One region of the Streptomyces sp. NPDC048142 genome, then DNA from elsewhere that is predicted to be linked to it. Evidence: riboswitches for the same ligand, from Rfam matches in the RefSeq annotation. Region 1 holds a riboswitch; each other region holds the start of a gene.
The links. A riboswitch is a leader RNA that binds a small molecule or an ion and turns the genes downstream of it on or off. The one in region 1 is predicted to bind cyclic di-AMP.
Positions count from the first base shown of each region.

Region 2: it holds a riboswitch for cyclic di-AMP, as region 1 does, so the genes downstream of both, ACGF2Y_RS15795 (transglycosylase family protein) here and ACGF2Y_RS20265 (peptidoglycan DD-metalloendopeptidase family protein) in region 1, are expected to answer to the same signal.
Region 3: it holds a riboswitch for cyclic di-AMP, as region 1 does, so the genes downstream of both, ACGF2Y_RS29355 (NlpC/P60 family protein) here and ACGF2Y_RS20265 (peptidoglycan DD-metalloendopeptidase family protein) in region 1, are expected to answer to the same signal.
Region 4: it holds a riboswitch for cyclic di-AMP, as region 1 does, so the genes downstream of both, ACGF2Y_RS35455 (M23 family metallopeptidase) here and ACGF2Y_RS20265 (peptidoglycan DD-metalloendopeptidase family protein) in region 1, are expected to answer to the same signal.

Region 1 covers NZ_JBIDBC010000015.1:71,959-77,362, forward strand. The annotation lists gene ACGF2Y_RS20250 (helix-turn-helix domain-containing protein) at 1-498, shown strand, start outside; gene ACGF2Y_RS20255 (DUF6126 family protein) at 563-736, shown strand; gene ACGF2Y_RS20260 (tyrosine-protein phosphatase) at 855-1,667, opposite strand; cyclic di-AMP (ydaO/yuaA leader) riboswitch at 2,113-2,273, shown strand; gene ACGF2Y_RS20265 (peptidoglycan DD-metalloendopeptidase family protein) at 2,277-3,248, shown strand; gene ACGF2Y_RS20270 (SGNH/GDSL hydrolase family protein) at 3,408-4,235, shown strand; gene ACGF2Y_RS20275 (STM4011 family radical SAM protein) at 4,271-5,188, opposite strand; gene ACGF2Y_RS20280 (STM4012 family radical SAM protein) at 5,196-5,404, opposite strand, start outside.
Region 2 covers NZ_JBIDBC010000010.1:106,716-112,119, forward strand. The annotation lists gene ACGF2Y_RS15785 (septum formation initiator family protein) at 1-426, opposite strand, end outside; gene eno (phosphopyruvate hydratase) at 520-1,800, opposite strand; gene ACGF2Y_RS15795 (transglycosylase family protein) at 2,154-2,849, opposite strand; cyclic di-AMP (ydaO/yuaA leader) riboswitch at 2,852-3,034, opposite strand; gene ACGF2Y_RS15800 (transglycosylase family protein) at 3,326-4,447, opposite strand; partial or broken gene ACGF2Y_RS15805 (hypothetical protein) at 4,624-4,881, opposite strand; gene ACGF2Y_RS15810 (cytochrome P450) at 4,991-5,404, shown strand, end outside.
Region 3 covers NZ_JBIDBC010000030.1:62,042-67,445, forward strand. The annotation lists gene pcrA (DNA helicase PcrA) at 1-1,995, opposite strand, end outside; cyclic di-AMP (ydaO/yuaA leader) riboswitch at 2,265-2,431, shown strand; gene ACGF2Y_RS29355 (NlpC/P60 family protein) at 2,439-3,626, shown strand; gene ACGF2Y_RS29360 (hypothetical protein) at 3,768-4,121, opposite strand; gene ACGF2Y_RS29365 (NlpC/P60 family protein) at 4,380-5,404, shown strand, end outside.
Region 4 covers NZ_JBIDBC010000056.1:752-6,155, reverse strand. The annotation lists gene ACGF2Y_RS35465 (PrsW family intramembrane metalloprotease) at 1-621, shown strand, start outside; partial or broken gene ACGF2Y_RS35460 (aldo/keto reductase) at 649-1,593, opposite strand; gene ACGF2Y_RS35455 (M23 family metallopeptidase) at 1,841-2,875, opposite strand; cyclic di-AMP (ydaO/yuaA leader) riboswitch at 2,887-3,039, opposite strand; gene ACGF2Y_RS35450 (PP2C family protein-serine/threonine phosphatase) at 3,250-4,473, opposite strand; gene ACGF2Y_RS35445 (MerR family transcriptional regulator) at 4,614-5,360, opposite strand.

The DNA of each region.
Region 1 (5,404 bases):
GGGCTCTCCCCGGCCCATCTCTCCCGGCTGGAGACCGGCCGCCGGCAGCCCTCGCTGCCGATGCTGCTGGGGCTGGCCCGTATCTACGGTACGACGGTCTCCGAGCTTCTCGGCGAGCAGCCGCCCGAACGGGGCGCGATCGTCCGCGGCGGCGGCTTCGAGGGGGCGGAGGCGGACGGCTGGATGTACCGGCAGGCCGGCGGATCCGGCCGCGCGATGCAGGCGCTGCGGGTGCGCGTTCCGTACGGGGCCCAGGGCGACCTGGTCCGGGTCCATCCCGGCGAGGAGTGGCTGTACGTCCTTGAGGGACGGCTGCGGGTCGGGCTCGGCGACACCGTCCACGACCTCGAACCCGGTGACAGCGCCCACTTCGACTCGCTCACCCCGCACCGGATCGCGGCCGTCGACCGCTGCGGCGCCGAGCTGCTCTTCGTCCACACCCTGCTGCAGAGTCCCGCCGCCGAGCTCTGCCTCGGCAACGCCCTCCACGCGCGCTGACCGGCCGTTCCCGCCGGCGGCATCCTTCGCTCCACCGGCCGCGAGGCCGACAGAGAGGACCGTCATGTCCGATTCCGAACACTTCGACCCGCTGGGCCCCGGACGTCGCGAGAACGAGGACCCGCAGGAGAAGCGGATGCCGCGCGGCGTGGTGATCCGTCTCTTCGCCTACCTGGTGGCGGGCCACATCATCGCGGGCTTCCTCTATCTGCTCTTCGTGGTCGCCGGAAGCAAGTGACGGCAGGCAGGTGATGGCAGGCAAGTGAAGGCGGGCCGGTGACGGTGAGCACGTGACGGCGGGCCGGTGACGGTGAGCACGTGACGGCGGGCCGCCGGCCGAATCGCCGCCGGCCGGGTCAGCCCTGGTCGAGCAGGCGCTCGCGCAGTCGTTCCCGGGTCCCGGGGGAGACCCTCAGCCCCTCGGTCAGGTAGCGGTCGGTCGTTCCCCAGGTCTCCTCGATGGCTGTGAACGCCGCCGCGAGGTAGTCGGAATGCGCCCCGAAGAGCGGGTTCAGCAGCTCCATCACCTCGGGAGACATTCCGGACTCGGACATATCGGTGCGCTTCACCTTGTACCGGCGGTGGAGGTCGTTGGACTTGAGGTAGTCCTCCTCGATCGCCTCCGGCTCGACGCCGACCGCCAGCAGGGCGATCGCGATCGAGAGACCGGCCCGGTCCTTGCCCGCGGCGCAGTGCATGAGGGCCGGGACGCTGTCCTCGGCCAGGGAGTGCAGCACGCGGCTGTGCTCGGCGGTGCGGTCCACGATCGTCGAGCGGTACATCCGGATCATGCGCTCGGCGCCCTTGCCGCCCGAGAGGATGGAGCGCAGCTGTTCGATGTCCCCGTCGCGCACCATGCGCCAGAACTCCGCGCCGTCGGCCGGGTCCGAGAGCGGAATGCTGACATTGCGGACACCGGTCAGCTCGATGTCGTACCCGTCGAGCTGGTGGTCGGCGGAATTACGGAAGTCGAAGATCGTGTGCAGTCCGAGTCCGCCGAGGAAGGCCGCGTCCTCGGCGGTGGCGTGCGCCAGGTGACCGCTGCGGTAGAGCCGGCCGAAGGCGGTGTGCCGCCCGTCCGTGGTGGGAAGACCGCCCACGTCGCGGAAGTTGCGGACTCCGGTCAGCGCGGTCTCTGTCGGCGGGACCTGCGGCACCTGCTGCGTCACGGTGGCTCCTCTGGGGTCTCTGGCGTCGGCGCGGCTCGCCGGCGAGGGCGCTCCCGTGACGATACGACATCGATTCGACAGAAAATCATCACGGTCGGGTACCCGGTGCGGGGTGCCACGCGGGCCGGGCTGACCCGGCGTCAGGGGTGGCGCCTGCGGCATGTCCGTATTGGTGTATTTCGCAGAACATGCCCCGCTAATGGGGGAGATGGGATTCCAGAGGTGAGCGGGATCATATCCGTGACGGACCGTGGTGAGCGCGTCCCGGGGCATTCCCGTTGCCCGTACGGAAATTCAAGATCCGTCATCCACGGAGTGTGACGGGAAATCCGGGGCGATATTGAATCGATGATTCAGGTGCGCAACCGGTGGCTTGTTCCTGTCGTCCTGACTCGTTTACGGTCGCCGCAATCCGGACGGACCGCCTAATCCTGCCGCCGCCCGGAATTCGCACCCACCCACTCACGCGTGGCAGGAGCGGGGGAACCAGGTAAGCCGCCGATCCGGAGCGATCCGGACCGGCTCGGGGTGAAGTCGCCGCAACGCGACCGGGCATCTCCAGCCCGAACCCGACAGCTCACCTCGCAGGCGCCGGAGAGGAACTTCCCCATGCCCGCAAAGGGTAAGCACCGTCGTCCGAAGTCCGGCCCGATCTCCCGCGGCGTCCTCGCCGCAGGGACCGGCGGCGCCGTACTCGCCCTCCCGCTCATCGGCGCCACCGTCGCGAGTGCCGCGGACCGGGCCGCTCCGGCCGCGAAGCCCGCCGCCGCCTCGGTCGCCGCCGCGCACACCGCCCCGTCGACCGCCCCGGCCGCGTCGAAGGCCGCCCCGAAGACGTACTCCGTCGTCCCCGGCGACTACCTGTCGAAGATCGCCGCCGAGCACCGGCTCAAGGGCGGGTGGGAGAAGCTGTACCAGGACAACCGCTCCACCGTCGGAGAGAACCCCAGCCTGATCCACCCGGGCATGAAGCTGACCCTCGGCGCCAAGGGCTCCGCCCCGGCAGAGAAGTCCGCGGCTCCCAAGTCCGCGGCTCCCAAAGCAGCCCCGAAGAAGGCCGAACCGGCACCCAAGGCCGCTCCGAAGAAGGACCCGAAGGCGGACACGGTCTCCGCCGACGACTCCGAGGGCTCCGGCAGCTCGACGCCGGCCGGCTCCTCCGAGGCCACCGGCTCCGGCTGGTCGGCCCCGCTGGCCAGCGCCAACGTCACCACCCAGTACCGCGCTTCCGGCGCCAGCTGGTCCAGCGGCTACCACACCGGCTCGGACTTCCAGGCCGCCTCCGGCACCCCCGTCCTCGCGATCGGGCCGGGTACCGTGGTCTCGGCCGGCTACGGCGGCTCGTACGGCAACGAGGTCGTCATCAAGCACGAGGACGGCATGTACTCCCAGTACGCCCACCAGTCCGCGCTGAACGTCTCCGTCGGCCAGACCGTCACCGGCGGCCAGCAGATCGGCCTCTCCGGCTCCACCGGCAACTCCACCGGCCCGCACCTGCACTTCGAGGTCCGCACCGGCCCGAGCTACGGCTCGGACGTCGACCCGATCGCGTACCTGCGTCAGCACGGCGTCTCCGTCTGACCGAGCGGGGCGAGAAGTGACGAGGGGCGGTGCGCGGCGGCGCACCGCCCCTCTCTTTATTCCGGCTTTACTGCAACTGACCGGGTGGTCTATCTCACCACGCGTCAACCCCGTATTACGGTCGCGTAAGTCACATCGAACGATGCAGGATAAGTGCTTGTGGCAGACGATTCGAGAAACAACCAGCAGCACATCATCGGGTCGTACGCGGCGATTGGCGACAGTTTCACCGAGGGAGTCGGCGACCCCGGCCCCGGCGGCACCTTCGTCGGCTGGGCGGACCGCTTCGCGGTCCTCCTCGCCGACCGGCTCCCGGCCCCCGACGCGGCGGCCGGCCCCGAGGACTCCCCGCACGGGGACTTCCGCTACGCCAATCTCGCCGTACGAGGACGTCTCCTCGACCAGATCGTCGAGGAGCAGATCCCGCGCGCCAAGGAACTGGCCCCCGACCTGGTCAGCTTCTGCGCGGGCGGCAACGACATCATCCGGCCCGGCACCGACCCCGACGACCTCGCCGAGCGCTTCGAGCGGGCGGTCGCCGACCTGAGCAACGCCGTCGGCACGGTCATGGTCACCACCGGCTTCGACACCCGGGGCGTTCCGGTGCTGCGCCACATGCGCGGCAAGATCGCCACCTACAACGTGCATCTCCGGGCCATCGCCGACCGCTACCACTGCCCCGTGCTGGACCTGTGGTCGCTCCGCTCGGTCCAGGACCGGCGCGCCTGGGACAACGACCGGCTGCACCTCTCGCCCGAGGGCCACACCCGCGTCGCGCTGCGCGCCGCACAGGTCCTCGGCCACGACGTGCCCGCCGACCCCGACCAGCCCTGGCCGCCGCAGGCCCAGCGCAGCCCCTTCGACGAGCGGCGCGACAACATCCAGTGGGCCCGCGAATACCTGGTGCCGTGGATCGGGCGACGGCTGCGCGGAGAGTCCTCCGGCGACCACGTAGAGGCGAAGCGTCCCGACCTTCTGCCGCTGTAGCGGTCGTAGCGGTCACGGCTCCAGCAGTCGTACGGTCATGGCTCCAGCAGGGGGAGCGCACGCCGGGGCGGGCTCGGCACCACGAGCCCGTCCGAAGGCATGCCCACCCCGGGCCCGGCCGGTATCCGCTCCAGGACACCGCCCGCGAACACGTCGTACAGCGGCAGCGACTCCAGATGCACATAGCCGATATGGCAGTCGCACACGGCGAGCGGACAGGCCCGCGGGCCGAGCGCCCGGCGGTAGCTGCCGTCGTAGAGACTGCCCAGCTCGGCCTGGACGAAGTGACAGCGCCGTACCGTGCCGTCGCCGTCCACCGAGATCACCGACTCACCGGTCCGGCAGGGCAGCCCCGCCGAGCGGTGCGGATCACGGCTGTAGGGGAACAGCGGATCCAGCTCCGTCCACCGCGTCGCCTCCTCGTCGGTGTAGGTGTGTCCCTCGGCGGCGTTCACCCAGAGATAGACCTCCTCCGGCAGCGCCGCCCGCAGCCGCCGTGCCTCCTCCAGATGGGCGTCGAAGCCCACCACCCCCACGCTGTAGCGGATGCCGAGCCCGGACAGCTCCCGGCACCTGCCGAGGAACCGCTCGTACGGGGTCTGCCCCGGGTGGTAGGTGCACCAGAGCGCGATCCGCTCAGGATCTGCGTCCGTCAGCCAGCCGGTGCGGCAGCTCAGGTTCGTCTGGATCGCCACCCGGCCGATGTGCGGCAGATGCGAAAGCTCGGTCAGCGCCTGCCGGTACCAGGAGCGCACCAGCCCTTCGCCCCAGGGGGTGAACAGCACGGACAGCCGGTCGCCGGTCTGCGCCGCCGCCCAGCCGGTGAACCGCTCCAGCGCCTCCCGGTCCGCCGTGAGCTGCGCGCGACTGTCCCGCCGCTTGGCGAACGGGCAGTACGGACAGTCGTAGTCGCAGGAGGCGAGCGGGCCCCGGTAGAGAATCGTCAGGTCCATGGCCCGGTCACTTCCGCTCGTACGCGGCCATCGCGGCCCGCACCCCGGGGGAGAACAACGCCGGACCCAGCGCGTCGGAGTGGGCGAGACCCGAAGGGGACAGCCGCAGCAGCCCTTTGGGCGCCGACGGGTCCAGCCAGCCCCGGGCCGCGAACCCCGCCAGCTCGGTGGCGAAGTCCGCGCGCGGATCCGTACCGAACCGCGCCCGGTAGTCCG
Region 2 (5,404 bases), on a different contig from region 1:
CCAGGGCCGGCCACTCGCGCCCGGTTCGCCGCGGCGGTCCTGGGCCGCGTCGGGGTCGGACACGGTGTAGCCGGTCTCCCCGGGGAGGACGTAATGGAGGTGCTGGCGGGCCAGCCGCATGACGTACGCGTCGTCCTGGAGCCGCGCCTTCTCGTCCCGCAGCTCCTCGGTGCGCCGCTCCGCCTGCCGCGAGAGCCGCTCCTGCTCGGCGATCTCGTCGCGCTGGGAGACGTACTGCCGCATCGGGTAGGCGAGCGCCACCACCAGGGAGCAGACCACCAGCGCCAGGAACGCGGCCCGGCCGGTGAGCCGGGAGCGGCGGGCCTGACGGCGGTTCTGGGATCGGTACACGCGGGCCGCGGTCTGCTCGCCGAACAGCCGCAGCCTGGTCGCGGTGGAGAACCGGTCGCGGTCCTTCCCGGCCATGTCTCCCGCCTCCCCGTTACACACGTCCGTCCCCGCACACGGTACGGGACCGGGTGCGGGGACGGGCGGAGGCTACCGTCCGGTGGCTACGGGTCAGCCCTTGAAGCGCGGGAAGGCGGAGCGGCCCGCGTACACCGCGGCGTCGTCGAGGATCTCCTCGATGCGCAGCAGCTGGTTGTACTTGGCGACGCGGTCCGAACGGGCCGGGGCGCCGGTCTTGATCTGGCCGCAGTTCACGGCGACGGCGAGGTCGGCGATGGTGACGTCCTCGGTCTCGCCGGAGCGGTGCGACATCATGCACTTGAAGCCGTTGCGCTGGGCCAGCTCGACGGCGTCCAGGGCCTCGGTCAGCGAACCGATCTGGTTGACCTTGACGAGCAGGGCGTTGGCGGAGCCCTCCTCGATGCCGCGGGCCAGGCGCTCGGGGTTGGTGACGAAGAGGTCGTCGCCGACGATCTGGACCTTGGCGCCGATGCGGTCGGTGATGGTCTTCCAGCCGGCCCAGTCGTCCTCGTACAGCGGGTCCTCGATGGAGACCAGCGGGTACGCGGAGACGAGCTCCTCGTAGTACGCGGTCATCTCGGCGGCCGAGCGGGACTTGCCCTCGAACTCGTAGACGCCGTCCTTGTAGAACTCGGAAGCGGCGGCGTCGAGCGCGAGCGCCACGTCACGGCCCGGGACGTAGCCGGCCTCCTTGATGGCCTCGACGATGAGGTCCAGGGCGGCGCGGTTGGAGTCCAGGTTCGGGGCGAAGCCGCCCTCGTCGCCGAGTCCGGTGGACAGGCCCTTGGTCTTGAGGACCTTCTTGAGCGTGTGGTAGACCTCCGCGCCCCAGCGCAGGGCCTCGGAGAAGGACTCCGCGCCGATCGGGGCGATCATGAACTCCTGGATGTCCACGTTGGAGTCGGCGTGCGAGCCGCCGTTCAGGATGTTCATCATCGGAACGGGCAGCAGGTGCGCGTTCGGGCCGCCGAGGTAGCGGAAGAGCGGCAGGTCGGACGCCTCGGAGGCGGCGTGCGCGACGGCCAGCGAGACGCCGAGGATGGCGTTCGCGCCGAGCGAGGCCTTGTTCTCGGTGGCGTCCAGGTCGAACATCGCCTGGTCGATGAGGCGCTGCTCGGTGGCGTCGTACCCGACGAGCTCCGGGCCGATCTGCTCGATGACGGCGAGGACGGCCTTCTCGACGCCCTTGCCCTGGTAACGGTTGGGGTCGCCGTCGCGAAGCTCAACAGCCTCGAACGCACCGGTGGAGGCGCCGGACGGAACAGCAGCACGGCCCGTGCTGCCGTCGTCGAGGCCAACCTCGACCTCGACCGTGGGGTTGCCCCGGGAGTCGAGGATTTCCCTGGCTACGACGACGTCGATGGACGGCACGAGGCATCTCCTTCTGGGATATGACGCTGGTTGTGCAGGGTCACTGTGGCCTTGCGACACGAGCCTATCGGGCCCGGCCGCGTCGGCCAGCCGACCGCCCGCCTCCTGGGACGAAAAAGGACCCAAGGACCTGCATCACGGACAAATCTCTAGAAATCTACTGGGCAGTAACCAGTACTGCCGACAAGAAATGAACGAATGCGGGCCCCCGGACCCCCGCCGCTCGCGAAGACCCGGCCCGGCGCGCCGGGGGGGAAGAGCGCGCCGGGCCGGGAAGCCGTGCGGGGAGAAGTGCTGCCGGACGCCTCCCCTCCGGGGAGGAGGGCGACGGTCACTTCAGGTGGAGCTGACGGTCACTTCAGGTGGAGCTGCTGACCCGGGAAGATCAGGTCCGCGTCCTTGACGATGTCGTCGTTGAGCTGGAAGAGCTTGCTCCAGCCGCCCTTGACGCCTTCCTTCTGAGCGATGCTGCTCAGGGTGTCGCCGGCCTCGACCTTGTACTCGCCGTCGCCCTTCTGGACCTTCTCGCCGGTCGGGGTGGTGACGGTCTTCCTGGTCTCGGCCTTCTTCTCGGCCTGCGGAGCGGTGCGCTGCTCGCTGCGCGTGGTGGGCTGCTCGGCCTGGCGCTCGGGCTGCGCCTGGCCGGAGCCGGTGTTCACGCCCGGGTCCACCCCGTCGTTGGTGAGGCCGCCGGCGCCGGCGCAGGCCCAGGCTCCCGGGCCCTGCAGGTCGAGGAGCTTCTCGGCGGTGGCGATCTGCTGGTCCTTGGAGGCCAGGTCGGCGCGCGAGGCGTACTGCGTACCGCCGGCGGCGGCCCAGCTGGACTGCGAGAACTGCAGTCCGCCGTAGTAGCCGTTGCCGGTGTTGATGGACCAGTTGCCGCCGGACTCGCACTGGGCGACGGCGTCCCAGGTCTCGACGGAGGCGGCGGAAGCGCTGGTCGCGCCCATCAGCGGGACGGCGACGGCGGCACCGGTGACACCCGCGAGGGTGGCGATACGGGTGGCCTTGGACGGGCGGCGGTGCTTGCCCTTGCTCTTCAGCAGCATGGAAATCCCCTCACCGACGCCTACGAGGTGAGCTGTCGGGTTCGGGCTGATGAGTTGCCCGGTCGCACGGTGCCGCATGCGACTTCACCCCAAGCCGGTCCCGTACGTCCCCGTCGGTTCGACGAGGCGTCCGGACCCGGCGGCCTACCTGGGTCCCCCGCTCCTGCCTACGGCGCTTACGCGTCTGTTCCCTTCGACCGACGGCAGGATTCGGCGTGACGGTCGACGGGGCCCGCGGTGCGAGCGGCTCCGACCGTAAGCGCAGGCAACCCCGACATTCAAAGATGGACATAGGGGGCAATAACCCCGAACTCGCCGTGGCCGGCAGGCCGTTTCCGCAGGTCGGGCGCGATACGCACGGACCGGCCGGACGGGGCACGCCAGTTGAAGCAAAGAGACCCATGTCTCACTTACGCAAAAGTGGACATAGGCCTCTGAACTGCCCGAATTTCGGGGGCGTTTTCTCCCGGATTGGATCAGTTGGCGGCGGGCCCCTCGGCGCTCTCCGGCGCGACCCGATCCGTACTCTGGTCCGCACCTCGGTCCGCACCCTGGCCCGCGGCCTGATCCGCACCCCGGTCCGCGGCCTGACCCAGGCCCAGATCCAGGTTCTGGCCGGGCAGGATCAGATCCGGGTCGGAGCCCAGGAGGTCCTTGTTCGTCTCGTACAGGCCGGTCCAGCCGCCGGGAAGGTCCTGTGCGCCGGCGATGGCCCAGAGGTTGTCCCCGGGCTGCACCGTGTACGCACCGGCCGTCGCCGCGCCGCCGTTCCGCGCGTCGCCCTCGCCGCGCGAGGCGTGCCTGCCCGACTCGCGGGGGTCGCCCTCCCGGCCCGGGTCGGCCTCCTCGGGCGCGGGGGCGCCCCGGTGCTTGCCCGCCTTGCCGTCCTCGTCCGTCGAGGCGTCGGGGGCGCCGGAGGCCGGCGGGGCGGGGGGCGTCACCGAGGAGCCGGGGGCTTCGCTCCCCTTCTCCGTACCGCCATTGCCCTCCGTGTCCGCCGCGCCGCTCTTCCCGCGCTCGCCGGACCCATCCGACCCGTCAGACCTGTTGGCCCCATCGAACCCGTCCGACCCATCAGCCCCATCGGACCCGTCAGTTTCAGCCGACTTGCCGGATTCATCCGTTTCACCGGTTGCGTCCGCTTCGTCGGTCGGGGTCGTCGTCGGGGCGGGGGACGGGTCGGGGGACGGCGAGACGCCCGGGTCGACGCCGGGCAGACCGCCGTCCGTCGCGAGGCCGGAGATGGCCGCGCAGCTGGGCCACGCCTTCGGGCCCTGGTCGTCCAGGACCTTCTCGGCGACGGTGATCTGCTGGGACCGGCTGGCGAGGTCGGCGCGGGGCGCGAACGCCGTGCCGCCGTACGCCGACCAGGTCTCCTGCGAGAACTGGAGCCCGCCGTAGTAGCCGTTGCCGAGATCGGCGCTCCATGTGCCGCCGCTCTCGCACTCCGCGACCCGGTCCCAGGTGGTGGCCTCGGCCGCGTGCGCGCCGCCGGCGCCGAGCAGCGGGATGGCGATGGCCGATCCCGTCACCCCTGCGGCGACGACGATGGCGGGTGCCTGGCGAGGGCGGCGGTGTCTGCCGTTCGCGGAGCCCATGGGTATGCCTTCCGTGCGACTGACGAGCGAGTGACCTGAGCGCCGCGCAGCAGGAATCGGGTCCTGCGCCGGCACACAAGTGACGCGTGAGCAACGAGCGGCCGACGCGTCGAACCGTGAACCTAGCGGGACTCGAACGTATGTCACAAGTCGATGCAGCGCAGATCACGTGAAAGTCACAGACTTGACAGAGTGTCACTTTTTTCGGAACGGCCGACCGGCTCGAACTCGGCCGGAAGCGTGCGCAATCCCCGCATGATGAGCCCGCCGCGTCGGCGCAAATCGGCAGGTTCTCCCGCAAGTCGCAGGCCAGGAAGGCGTCTCAGCGGCGTGGCCGGCGCGGTCTGCCCCACCGGCCGAGCCTTCGTCAGCACCTCGGTGACATAACGCCAGGTCGCGAACTCCACCGGCCCGTCGAACCGCAGCGGTGCCTCTCCTGTCCGCGCCGGAGGCCTGCCGGCGCTCGCGGGGCTCAGGCCGCCGGGACGGCGGGAGCTGGCTAGGGGAGGGCGGGCGTCCGGTCGTCGTCGAGATCTCCACGCCATGCCGGTGGGCCCTCGCCGCACAAGCGCCCGATACCGTCGCCAGGTGAACGACACCCCGACTCCGGAACTCTTCTCCTGGGAGTTCGCGACCGATCCGTATCCCGCGTACGCCTGGCTGCGGGAGCACGCGCCCGTGCACCGGACGGAACTGCCGTCCGGGGTGGAAGCGTGGCTCGTGACCCGCTACGCCGACGCGCGGCAGGCACTCGCCGACGCCCGGCTCTCCAAGAACCCCGAATACCACGCTGATGACGCCCAGGGCCGCGCCAAGACCGGTATCCCGGGGGAACGCGGTGCGGGCCTCATGACGCACCTGCTCAACATCGACCCGCCGGACCACACCAGGCTGCGCCGGCTCGTGTCCAAGGCGTTCACCCCGCGCCGGACCGCGCTCTTCGCGCCACGGGTCCAG
Region 3 (5,404 bases), on a different contig from region 1:
CTCCTTGGTCTGGCCGAGGGCCCGCATGTGCGGGAAGACGCCGTCCTCCATGCCGGTGAGGAAGACGACCGGGAACTCCAGGCCCTTCGCGGTGTGCAGGGTCATCAGCGTGATGACCCCGGAGCCGTCCTCGTCCTCGTCGGGGATCTGGTCGGAGTCCGCGACGAGCGCGACCTTCTCCAGGAACTCCGCGAGCGTCCCCGCGCCCTCCGTCTCGCCCCGCTCCTGCTCGAATTCGAGGGCGACGGCGGCGAGTTCCTGGAGGTTCTCGATGCGGGTCTCGTCCTGCGGGTCGGTGGAGGCCTGGAGCTCGGCGAGATAGCCCGTGCGCTCCAGGACCGCTTCCAGCACGACGGCGGGCCCGGCGCCGGACTCGACGATCGTGCGCAGCTCCTCCATCAGCGTGTTGAAGCGCTTGACGGCGTTGGACGAGCGGGCGGCCATGCCGTACGCCTCGTCCACCCGGCGCAGTGCCTGCGGGAAGGAGATCTTCTCCCGCATCGACAGGGCGTCGATCATCGCTTCGGCGCGGTCGCCGATGCCGCGCTTGGGGACGTTGAGGATGCGGCGCAGCGGGACGGTGTCCTCGGGGTTGGCGAGGACCCGGAGGTAGGCCAGGACGTCCCGGACCTCCTTGCGCTCGTAGAAGCGCACGCCGCCGACGACCTTGTAGGGCAGGCCGACGCGGATGAAGATCTCTTCGAAGACACGGGACTGGGCGTTGGTCCGGTAGAAGACGGCGACGTCGCCCGCCTTGGCGTCGCCCGCGTCGGTGAGCCGGTCGATCTCGTCGGCGACGAACTGCGCCTCGTCGTGCTCGGTGTCCGCGACATAGCCGGTGATGCGGGCGCCGGAGCCGGCGTTGGTCCAGAGGTTCTTGGGGCGGCGGCTCTCGTTGCGCTCGATGACGGCGTTGGCGGCGGAGAGAATCGTCTGCGTGGAGCGGTAGTTCTGCTCCAGCATGATCGTCGTCGCGCTCGGGTAGTCCTCCTCGAACTGGAGGATGTTGCGGATGGTCGCGCCCCGGAAGGCGTAGATCGACTGGTCCGCGTCGCCCACCACGCACAGCTCGGCGGGGGCGTCGGCCTCTCCGGCCGGGCCGACCAGCTCCCGTACCAGCGTGTACTGGGCGTGGTTGGTGTCCTGGTACTCGTCGACCAGGACGTGGCGGAAGCGGCGGCGGTAGTGCTCGGCGACGTCCGGGAAGGCCTGGAGGAGGTGGACCGTCGTCATGATGATGTCGTCGAAGTCCAGGGCGTTGGCCTCGCGCAGGCGGGCCTGGTAAAGCGCGTACGCCTGGGCCAAGGTCTTCTCGAAGCCATCGGCAGCCTGCCCGGCGAAGGTCTCCTCGTCGATGAGCTCGTTCTTGAGGTTGGAGACCTTGGCGGTGAAGGACTTCGGCGGGTGGCGCTTGGGGTCCAGGTCGAGGTCGCGGCAGACCAGGGCCATCAGGCGCTTGGAGTCGGCGGCGTCGTAGATCGAGAAGGACGAGGTGAAGCCGAGCTTCTTCGACTCGCGGCGCAGGATGCGGACGCACGCGCTGTGGAAGGTCATGACCCACATGGCGTTGGCGCGCGGGCCGACGAGCTGCTCGACGCGCTCCTTCATCTCGCCCGCGGCCTTGTTGGTGAAGGTGATCGCGAGGATCTGCCCGGGGTGCGTGCCGCGCTCGGCCAGCAGGTGGGCGATGCGGTGGGTGAGCACCCGGGTCTTGCCGGAGCCGGCCCCGGCGACAATGAGCAGCGGGGATCCGGCGTGCACGACGGCGGCGCGCTGCTCGGTGTTCAGCCCGTCGAGCAGCGCCGCGGCGTCGATCACCGGGCGCGGGTGGCCGTCCCGGTAATACCCGTCCCGGGGCGGCGGGGGCGCGTCGTAGACGCCCTCGAAGAGTCCCTCCGGCACCGCTTCGGGCGCGTGGTCCTCGGGGGGCGGCGGGGGGCCGTCCTCCGCGGGCTGGAGGCCGGTCAGGAAACTGTCGTCAAAGAGGCTGCTCATCGCCTCCCGAGTTTAGGCTGCCGGACTGACAACCTTCGGCCGAAGGCCGGAAGCAGCCCTCGGCACCCGTACGCCACCGGTACGCACGGAGAGCGGACGCCCACGTTCCGTGAAGGAGTGCCCGGTCGGAAGGGGTGTGTGGCCCATGATCCGAAAAGGTCACGAAAATGTATCGGGCATATCGCTCATGCTCCTTCCCAGCGGTGCCACGGGTTGGCTAGCGTGCTCGGTCAGGTGATCCGTACCTCCCTGAGGCGAACCGCGCCTAACGGACACCTCTGCCGAATCCGTCCTGCCCTCCAGGTAGTTCGGAACCGGGGACCCACACGCAGAACCGGGGTGAATCGGTCCGTGCCCTCGCATCCGGACCGTAGGACAGCCTTCCGTTCCGTCCGAACCCGACAGCTAACCCGGTAGGCGGTCCACGGAAGGAGATGCCGGTCTTGGCATCGCATCGCAAGCCGCGCACGAAGGTGCGCACCACCACTCCCGCCGTCGGGCTGACGACGGCCGCGCTGGCCTCCGTGACGTTGCTCTCCACGCAGAGCGCCACGGCCGCGCCCGCGGAGCCGAAGCCCACCATCGAGGAAGTGCAGAAGAAGGTCGACGCCCTGTACCGGCAGGCGGGCACCGCGACCCAGGAGTACAACCGGGCCAAGGCCGCCTCCGCCACGCAGCAGAAGAAGGTCGCCACGCTGCTCGCGGACGTGGCGAAGCGGACCGAGAAGATCAACGAGGCGCGCCGCGCGCTGGGCTCCTACGCGGCGGCCCAGTACCGCAGCGGCGGCATCGCGCCCACGGCGACGTTCTTCCTGGCGGACGACCCGCAGGGGTACTTCGACCAGAGCCGGCTCATGGACCGGGCGACAGAGAGGCAGCAGAAGGCCGTCACCGATTTCCGTACGCAGCAGGCGGCGGCGGCGAAGAAGCGCGCGGAGGCGGTGAAGAGCCTGGAGACCCTCACCGAGACGCAGGCCACACGCGCCTCCAGCAAGAAGGACGTGCAGACCAAGCTCACCGAGGCCCGCGGCCTGTTGTCCCGGCTGACCGCCGAGGAGAAGGCGCGGCTGGCGGAGCTGGAGCGCAAGAAGGAGGCCGAGGCCAAGGAGAAGGCGGCGAAGCTGGCCGCCCGGCAGGCCGCCGAGGCGAAGGAGAAGGCCGAGGCGGAGGAGAAGGCCCGCGAGGAGGCCGCGAAGGAGTCCAGCGGCGGTTCGGGAACGGGCTCCGGATCCGGTACGGGCACGGGGTCGGGCTCCGGCACCGGCACGGGCAGCGGTTACGCCGCCAAGGCGGAGAAGGTGCTGGACTTCGCCCGCGCCCAGATCGGGAAGCCGTACGTCTGGGGCGCGTCGGGCCCGTCCAGTTACGACTGCTCGGGGCTGACGCAGGCGGCGTGGCGGGAGGCGGGCGTGACCCTGCCCCGGACGACCTGGGACCAGGTGAACGTCGGAACCCGGGTCGCCACCTCCGACCTGCTCCCCGGGGACCTGGTCTTCTTCTACGACGACATCAGCCACGTCGGCATCTACAAGGGCGACGGGATGATGATCCACGCCCCGAAGCCGGGTGCGAACGTGCGCGAGGAGTCGATCTACTCCATGCCGATCTACGGAAGCGTGCGCCCGGCGTAGCAACAGTGCGTAGGGGCAGCGCGTAGGGGCAGTAGGTAGGGGCAGTAGGTAGCGCCAGAACGCGTAGGACCGGTACGTAGCAGCAGTACGCGTACGGGGCCGGGGGCGGCTCTTCAGCGGTCGTTCCCGGAACGCCTCACCTCATGTCCAGACGGTGGCGATGAAGATGTTGGCGACCGTCAGCCCGCCGACCGCCGCGAACGCGCCCTTGTCGACCTTCTCGTCGTCCCGCTTGACGTAGACCAAGGCGAGGATCACGACCAGCAGCGCCAGCTTGATGCCGATCTTGACGTTGTTCACGGCCTGATCGTCGGCCTGGTTGAGGCCGACCAGGGCGACACCGGTGACCAGCATGGTCAGCGCGCCGTGAAGCATCGCGGGGACGAAGCGGGCGGTCCCCGCCCCCATGGCCTTCATCTGCGTCAGGAAGCCGCCCAGCAGGGAGGCGATGCCGATGATGTGCAGGGCGACGAAGACATTGATGAGTACGTCCATGGATCCGGAGCCTAGCCATGGCCAGTGTTTCACCGTGCAGTGAGGCAAGCCTTCCTTTTGCACCTTCCTCGTGCGCCTTCTCGGCCGTGAGCGAATCGCCCTGCAATAGGACCCCATTCCCGATCGAATGCGACCGGCGAAACGTCACATCAGGGCAATAGCTGTCATGGTGACTCTTTTCCCCGCACCCGGATTAGCGTCCTTCACGGACCCGCCGGTATCTCCCGGCGGGCAGCCGACAGAAAGGATGCCATCCCCGTGGCAGCGCACCGCAGGTCAGCTCACCGAAAACCCAAGCAGCGCCCGTTCGCCGGCCCTGCTGCCCGCACCGCCGCCACCCTGGCGCTCGCCGGGGCCGCCACCGCCGGCTCGGTCACCGGAGCGGGCGCGGCCCCCGCCGAACCGGCCCCCACCGCCACGCAGGTCAAGGCGAAGGTCGACCGGCTGTACCACGACGCCGAGGTCGCCACCGAGAAGTACAACGGGGCGAAGGAGAAGGCGGCCGCCGCCACCCGCACCGTCGAGGACCTGACCGACGAGGCCGCCCGCCGCACCGACCGCCTCAACACCGCCCGGCACGCCCTGGGTTCGCTGGCCACCGCGCAGTACCGCGGCGGCACCCTCGATCCGGCCCTGCAACTGGCGCTCTCCTCCGACCCCGACACCTATCTGCAACGCGCCTCCTACCTCGACCGGGTGGGCGACCGGCAGACGGGCATGCTGCGGAACATCAAGCGGCAGGTCTCCCAGATCACCCGCGTCAAGGCCCGCGCCGACCAGGAGACCGAACGCCTCGCCGCCCGCCGCGCCGAGCTGCGCGAACACCGCACCGTGATCCGCACCAAGCTGGCCGACGCCCGCAGGCTGCTGGACACCCTGACCGCCGATGAGCGCGCCGAACACGAACGCTCCGCCGACGCCCGGCACGGCGGCGGCCCGGCCCACGCCGACCGCTCCACCGCCCGGAGCGGACCGGTCGCGCCCTCGAACTCCCGCGCCGCGCAAGCCATCGCCTTCGCGCACGGCGCGATCGGCAAGCCGTACGTCTGGGGCGCGACGGGCCCGAACGCCTTCGACTGCTCGGGCCTGACCCAGGCGGCCTGGAAGGCGGCGGGCGTCAGCCTGCCCCGCACCACCTACACCCAGATCAACGCCGGACAGCGCATCCCGCGCTCCCGACTGGCCCCCGGCGACCTGGTGTTCTTCTACTCCGGGATCAGCCACGTCGGCCTCTACATCGGCGGCGGCCAGATGATCCACGCCCCGCGCCCGGGAGCACCGGT
Region 4 (5,404 bases), on a different contig from region 1:
CGCCGGCGGGAGCTGCGCACCCTGGCCGCCGAGCTGCCCGCGTACGCGGCGGCCGGCTGGCTCACCCCCGCCGAGCCGTCGGCGCTCTCCTCCATGCGGGCCCGGGGCGTGGCCCGCGACCTGGCCCGCCACTGGCAGCCGGACCGGACCCGGGGCCGGGCGGCGGCCCGCGCGGTCGCGGAGTACGAGTCGTTCGCGACCACCCTTGCGGGTCTGCGCCGCCGGGCCCGCCAGGGCGCGGTGGGTCCGGACTTCGGCGCGCGGGAGCGGGAGTTGCTGCACCATCTCTGGCAGCGCCGGGAAGTCGCGGCCCCGGCCCTCACCCACGCGGCCCGCCTCACCTCCCACCCTGGCTTCCATCACCACCGCAACCCCCCGATGCCGCACGGAAACGGGTACGGGCAGGGATACGGCGGGTACGGACACGAGCAGAGGCAGGGATACGGATACGGACACGGGCAGGGGTACGGGTACGGGTACGGGTACGGGCAGGCGTACGGGTACAGCGGCCCGGTCCCGCAGCCGCCCCCATCCCCCTACTCCTACCCGCCGCCCCAGCCGTACGGCAGCGCACCGCCCACCCACCGACTCCCGCCTCCGCCCCCGCCGCCGCCGCAGTAGCGTCGGCGACGGACGGCAGGGATGGTCTCAGGCCGACGCCTCGGTGAGCAGGGCGAGTTCCCGGTCCGTCAGCCGCAGATCGGCGACCGCGACGAGGGCGGGGAGCTGCTCGACCGTACGGGCGGAGGCGATCGGGGCGGCGACGGTCGGCTGCGCGGCGAGCCAGGCGAGGGCGACCGTCGCGATCTCGGCGTTGCGTTCCCCGGCGACCCGGTCGAGGGCGGCCAGCACCCTGCGGCCCTGCTCCGACTCCAGATGGCCGCCCGCCTTCGCGGAGCGGACGCTCTCCACCTTCGTACCGGGGCGGTACTTGCCGGTGAGGAAACCGGAGGCGAGCGCGTAGTACGGGACGGCGGCGAGGCCGGCGCGGGCCGCGGTGTCCTGGAGGGCGCCCTCGTAGGTGTCGCGGGAGACCAGGTTGTAGTGGGGCTGGAGCGCGACGTACCGGGCGAGGCCCTCGCGCTCGGAGAAGTCCAGGGAGGCCCGCAGGCGCTCGGGGCTGATGTTGGAGGCGGCGATGTGCCGCACCTTGCCGTCCTTCACCAGCTGGTCGAGGGCGGTGATGATCTCCTCGACCGGGACGGTCTCGTCGTCGAAGTGCGTGTAGTAGAGGTCGATGTGGTCGGTGCCGAGCCGGCGCAGCGAAGCCTCGGCGGCGCCCTTGATCGTGCCGGCGGCCAGGCCACGGTGGTCGGGGTGGGCGCCGGCCTTGGTGGCGACGACGATGTCGGACCGGTTGCCGCGGGAGGCGAGCCACCTGCCGATGACGGTCTCCGACTCGCCGCCCTCGTTGCCCTCGACCCAGGCGGAGTACGCGTCAGCGGTGTCGATGAAGTTGCCGCCGGCCGCGACGTACGCGTCCAGGACGGCGAAGGACTACTGCTCGTCCGCCGTCCAGCCGAAGACGCTGCCGCCGAGGGCGAGGGGGAAGACCCGGAGGCCCGAGGTGCCGAGAGTGCGCGCGGAAGTCATGTGAGGGTCCAACGGGGTGGACGGTGGGCGGTATTCCTCATTCCTCCACCGCCGCGCGACCGTACCTCCCCACCTCCACCGGGAAGGAACCGTGTCGCCCAGGAACCATGCCCCCCAAGGAACCGTGCCGTCCCCGGAACCGTGCCGTCCCCGGACAGACCGGCAGCCCTGGCGTCGGGGGGTGTGCGTCAGGGCTGCCGGAGTTTCGGGGTGGCGACGAAGGACGTCGGCCGGGGGGCCGGGGGTTTCAGACGTTCAGGCCCTTGCTGTTCAGCCAGGCCATCGGGTCCATCGCGGAACCGCCCGCGGTGCGGACCTCAAGGTGGAGGTGGACGCCGGTCACGTTGCCGCTGTCGCCCATCCGGCCGATGGTCTGGCCCGTGGTGACCTTCTGGCCGACGGAGACCTCGATCGAGGACTGGTGGGCGTACCAGATCTCGGTTCCGTCCTCCAGCTGGAGCACCGTGCGGTAGCCGTACGAACCGGAGTAGCCGGCCGACGTGATCGTGCCGCTGTGCACGGCCTTGAGCGGCGCACCGGCCGACCCGGCGAAGTCGAGACCGGTGTGCTGGCCGGAGGACCAGAGCGCGCCGGACTGACCGTAGGTCGAGGTGATCGTGTACGAGAAGGTGGGGAGGGAGTAGCTGGCGGCGAGCTTGGCGAGCCGCTCGGCCTCCTTCTTCTTCTCCGCCGCTTCCTCCGCCGCCTTCTTCTTCGCGGCGGCTTCCGCCTCGGCCTGGTCCTGCTGCTTCTTGGCCTCCTGCGCCGCCTTCTCGGCCGCGGCGTTCTCGGCGGTGGCCTTGGCCTCGGCGTCGGCGCTGGCCTGCTGCTGCTCGGCCTGCTGGAGGATCCGGGCGCGCAGGGCCTCGCCCGCGTCGGTGGCGCCCTGCTCGGCCTCGGCGCTGGTGAGACCGGCGGTGGTGAGCGGCGCGGACGAGGCGACCGGGGCCGTCTCCGCGTCGTCCGACATGAAGGACCCGACGCCGGGAAGAGACGTGGCGTCGGGGAGGTTGTCCGAGATGGAATCGGGAAGAGTGATGGAGACCGGCGCCTTGTCCTGCGCGGTGGCCATGCCGCCCGCACCGACGGCCGCTATGACGCCGACTCCGAGGACGGTGGAACTACGGGCCAGACCACGCTGCTTGGACACGCGGTGCCTGCCGCGCACGGGACGGATGGACTCCTCGGTGGGGTTCCACTCTTCCCAGGACCGCTCCGCGCCACCGAAGGTGTCGGCACTGAAGGGTGACGGGGCCTCAGGGGCAGGCTTGTTGGACGCCACGTGGGCGCACTCCTTTCCTTCCTTCTCGCCTACCGGGTTAGCTGACGGGTTCGGAGCAGGAAGGTCTCCTACGGGCCCCTCCGTCTCTCACGAGACACAGGCGTCCGATTCACCCCATGTAGGTGGTTCCCCGGTTCCCTTGCGGAATTCGGCGCTCGCGCGCGGCGCCGTCTCTGACGACGACTGTGACGACCGCGCTGCGTTATCGAACGTTAATAGAAGCATGTGCCCAATTCCAAGCTGTTCCTGTTGATCATTAACGAACACAGCAGGGATATACAGGTCACAAGCGGGTGGAATCGGGCGACTTGACCGAGCCTCAGCCGCACCTCATTTTCTGACGGTATGTCAAATGTTATGCGGAGCGGTGCCCTTCAGTTACGCACCGTGTCATCGCCCCGGCCCACGATCCTCACCGTCGTCCGGCGCACGGGCTGCCCCTCCGCCGGCCGGGCGACCGCGATCAGCGCCATGTCGTCCGTGGTCCGCCCCCCGGTGTGCAGCCGTACGTCGTCGGTCAGCGCCGACAGCAGCTCCTCCGGCCCCGGGAAGATCCGGCCGCGCAGCCGGGCCGCCGGATCGTAGAAGACCCCGTTCGCGTCCCGGGCCTCCGACAGGCCGTCCGTGAAGGCGAGGAGCGTCGCCCCTGCGGGCATCGCCCACTCGTCGGCCCGGTCCGGCCACACCCCCAGGTCCATCCCCAGCGGCAGCGCGGGCACCGAGGGCGCGAGCTCCTCCAGGGCGCCGTCCGCGTACAGCAGGATCGGCTCGGGGTGACCGCGGTTGACGAGGCGCAGCGAGGCCGAGCCGGGCGGGATCTCGGCCAGCACGGCGGTGATGAACCCCTCCATGGCGTCCAGCCCGTACCGCCGCGTCCCCTCCCGTGCCAGCGCCCGCTCCAGCCGCTGCGCGACGCCCTCCAGCGAACGCTCCTGCTCTGCGGCCTCCCGGAACGCCCCGATGATCACCGCCACCGCCTCCACGGCGCCCAGCCCCTTGCCGCGTACGTCGCCGACCACCACGCGTACCCCGTACGGGGTGTCCGCGACGGCGAACAGGTCGCCGCCCACGAACTCGTCCGCCTGCGCCGCCTCGTACCGCGCCGCGACCTGGAGCCCGCCGATCCGCTCGGCCGGCGTCGGCAGCACGGCCCGCATGGCGGTCTCCGCGATGACCCGGGCCGAGGCCAGCTGCTCGTTGCTGCGCCGCACGACCCCGTTGATGACGATGGCGAGCACCGAGGCGGTGAGCACGGTGATCATCTCGATGACGGGGACCACCTGGGTGGACGTCCCGTCGGCGAGCCGCATCGCGATGACGGAGAGGAGCGCGGCGATGTCGGTGCGGACGGTCCGGGACAGCGAGAAGAACGGTGCGGCGATCAGCGGGGCCGCGACGAACAGGGGAACGGCGGTGAAGTTGGGCGGGGACAGTGAGTCGAACACCAGCCCGCCGACGATCAGCAGGGCGGGCAGCATCCGGACGAACCGGCGTGACCCCCGGCTGCCGGGCGTCACATTGCCCTCCGGAGACCCGAACACCGCACGGCCCACGGCGTCGATGCTCCCCGCCGTGCCGCTACGCCGTCTCTCGGCCATCCCCACCTGTGCACTCCTGCCCGGTCCACCCACGGCTGCGGACGGTACCGCGCCCGGTCCAGGCTTCCCGGAGCCGCGCCGGGCGGCGACCGGGCATCGGCCGAATAGGGGGAAGCGGACGGCAGCCCGGCCCTTGGCGGTCAGTCGGAGAGCCGGTGTTCCGCGTAGACCGTCAGCGCGTCCCGTACGAAGGCGGCGGTGCCGTCCCCGTGGCGATCGTAGTTCTTCGCGAAGCGGGGATCGGCGGCATACATCTCCCCGAGCCCGATCACGTACGAGCGGCTGGGCTCCCTGGCCGACGACAGCCATGCGCAGTGCCGACGGGCGAGCTCCTGCGCCTCGGCCCCCTCCGCGGCGAGCCCGGCCTCCCTGGCCCGCCCCCAGTCGCGCGCGAGGGCCTCGTGCTCGTCCTGGAACGCCCGCTTCTCCCGCTCCCCGAGCGAACGCCACCAGCGGTCGCCCTCCTCGTACGCGTCCCGGCCCCAGCGCTCGGTCACCTCCTGCTCGTGGGCGGTGTGGTCGAAACCGTCGAACACTTCGTCGGCCATGAGTTCCATCCCCTCCTGGGTCTTGTGGAGAGTGGTCCGCACCGAGGCGATCTGCCGCCCGATGCGCGCCTGCTCCTGTTCGAGCAGCCGCAGATGCGCCCGCAGCGCCACCGCCGTGTCCCGCTGCCCCGCGAGCACGTCCTTGATGGCGGGCAGCGACAGTCCGAGCTCCCGCAGCAGCAGGATGCGCTGCAGCCGGACGAGGGCGTCCTGGTCGTAGTAGCGGTAGCCGTTGCTCCCGATCCGGCTCGGCGTGAGGAGACCGAGGTCCCCGTAGTGCCGGAGCGTGCGGCTCGTGGTGCCGGCTTTTCTGGCGATTTCCTGAATGGACCACTCCATGCCGGAAACGCTAGATCTTTACGCTGCGTCAAGGTCAAGCCGGA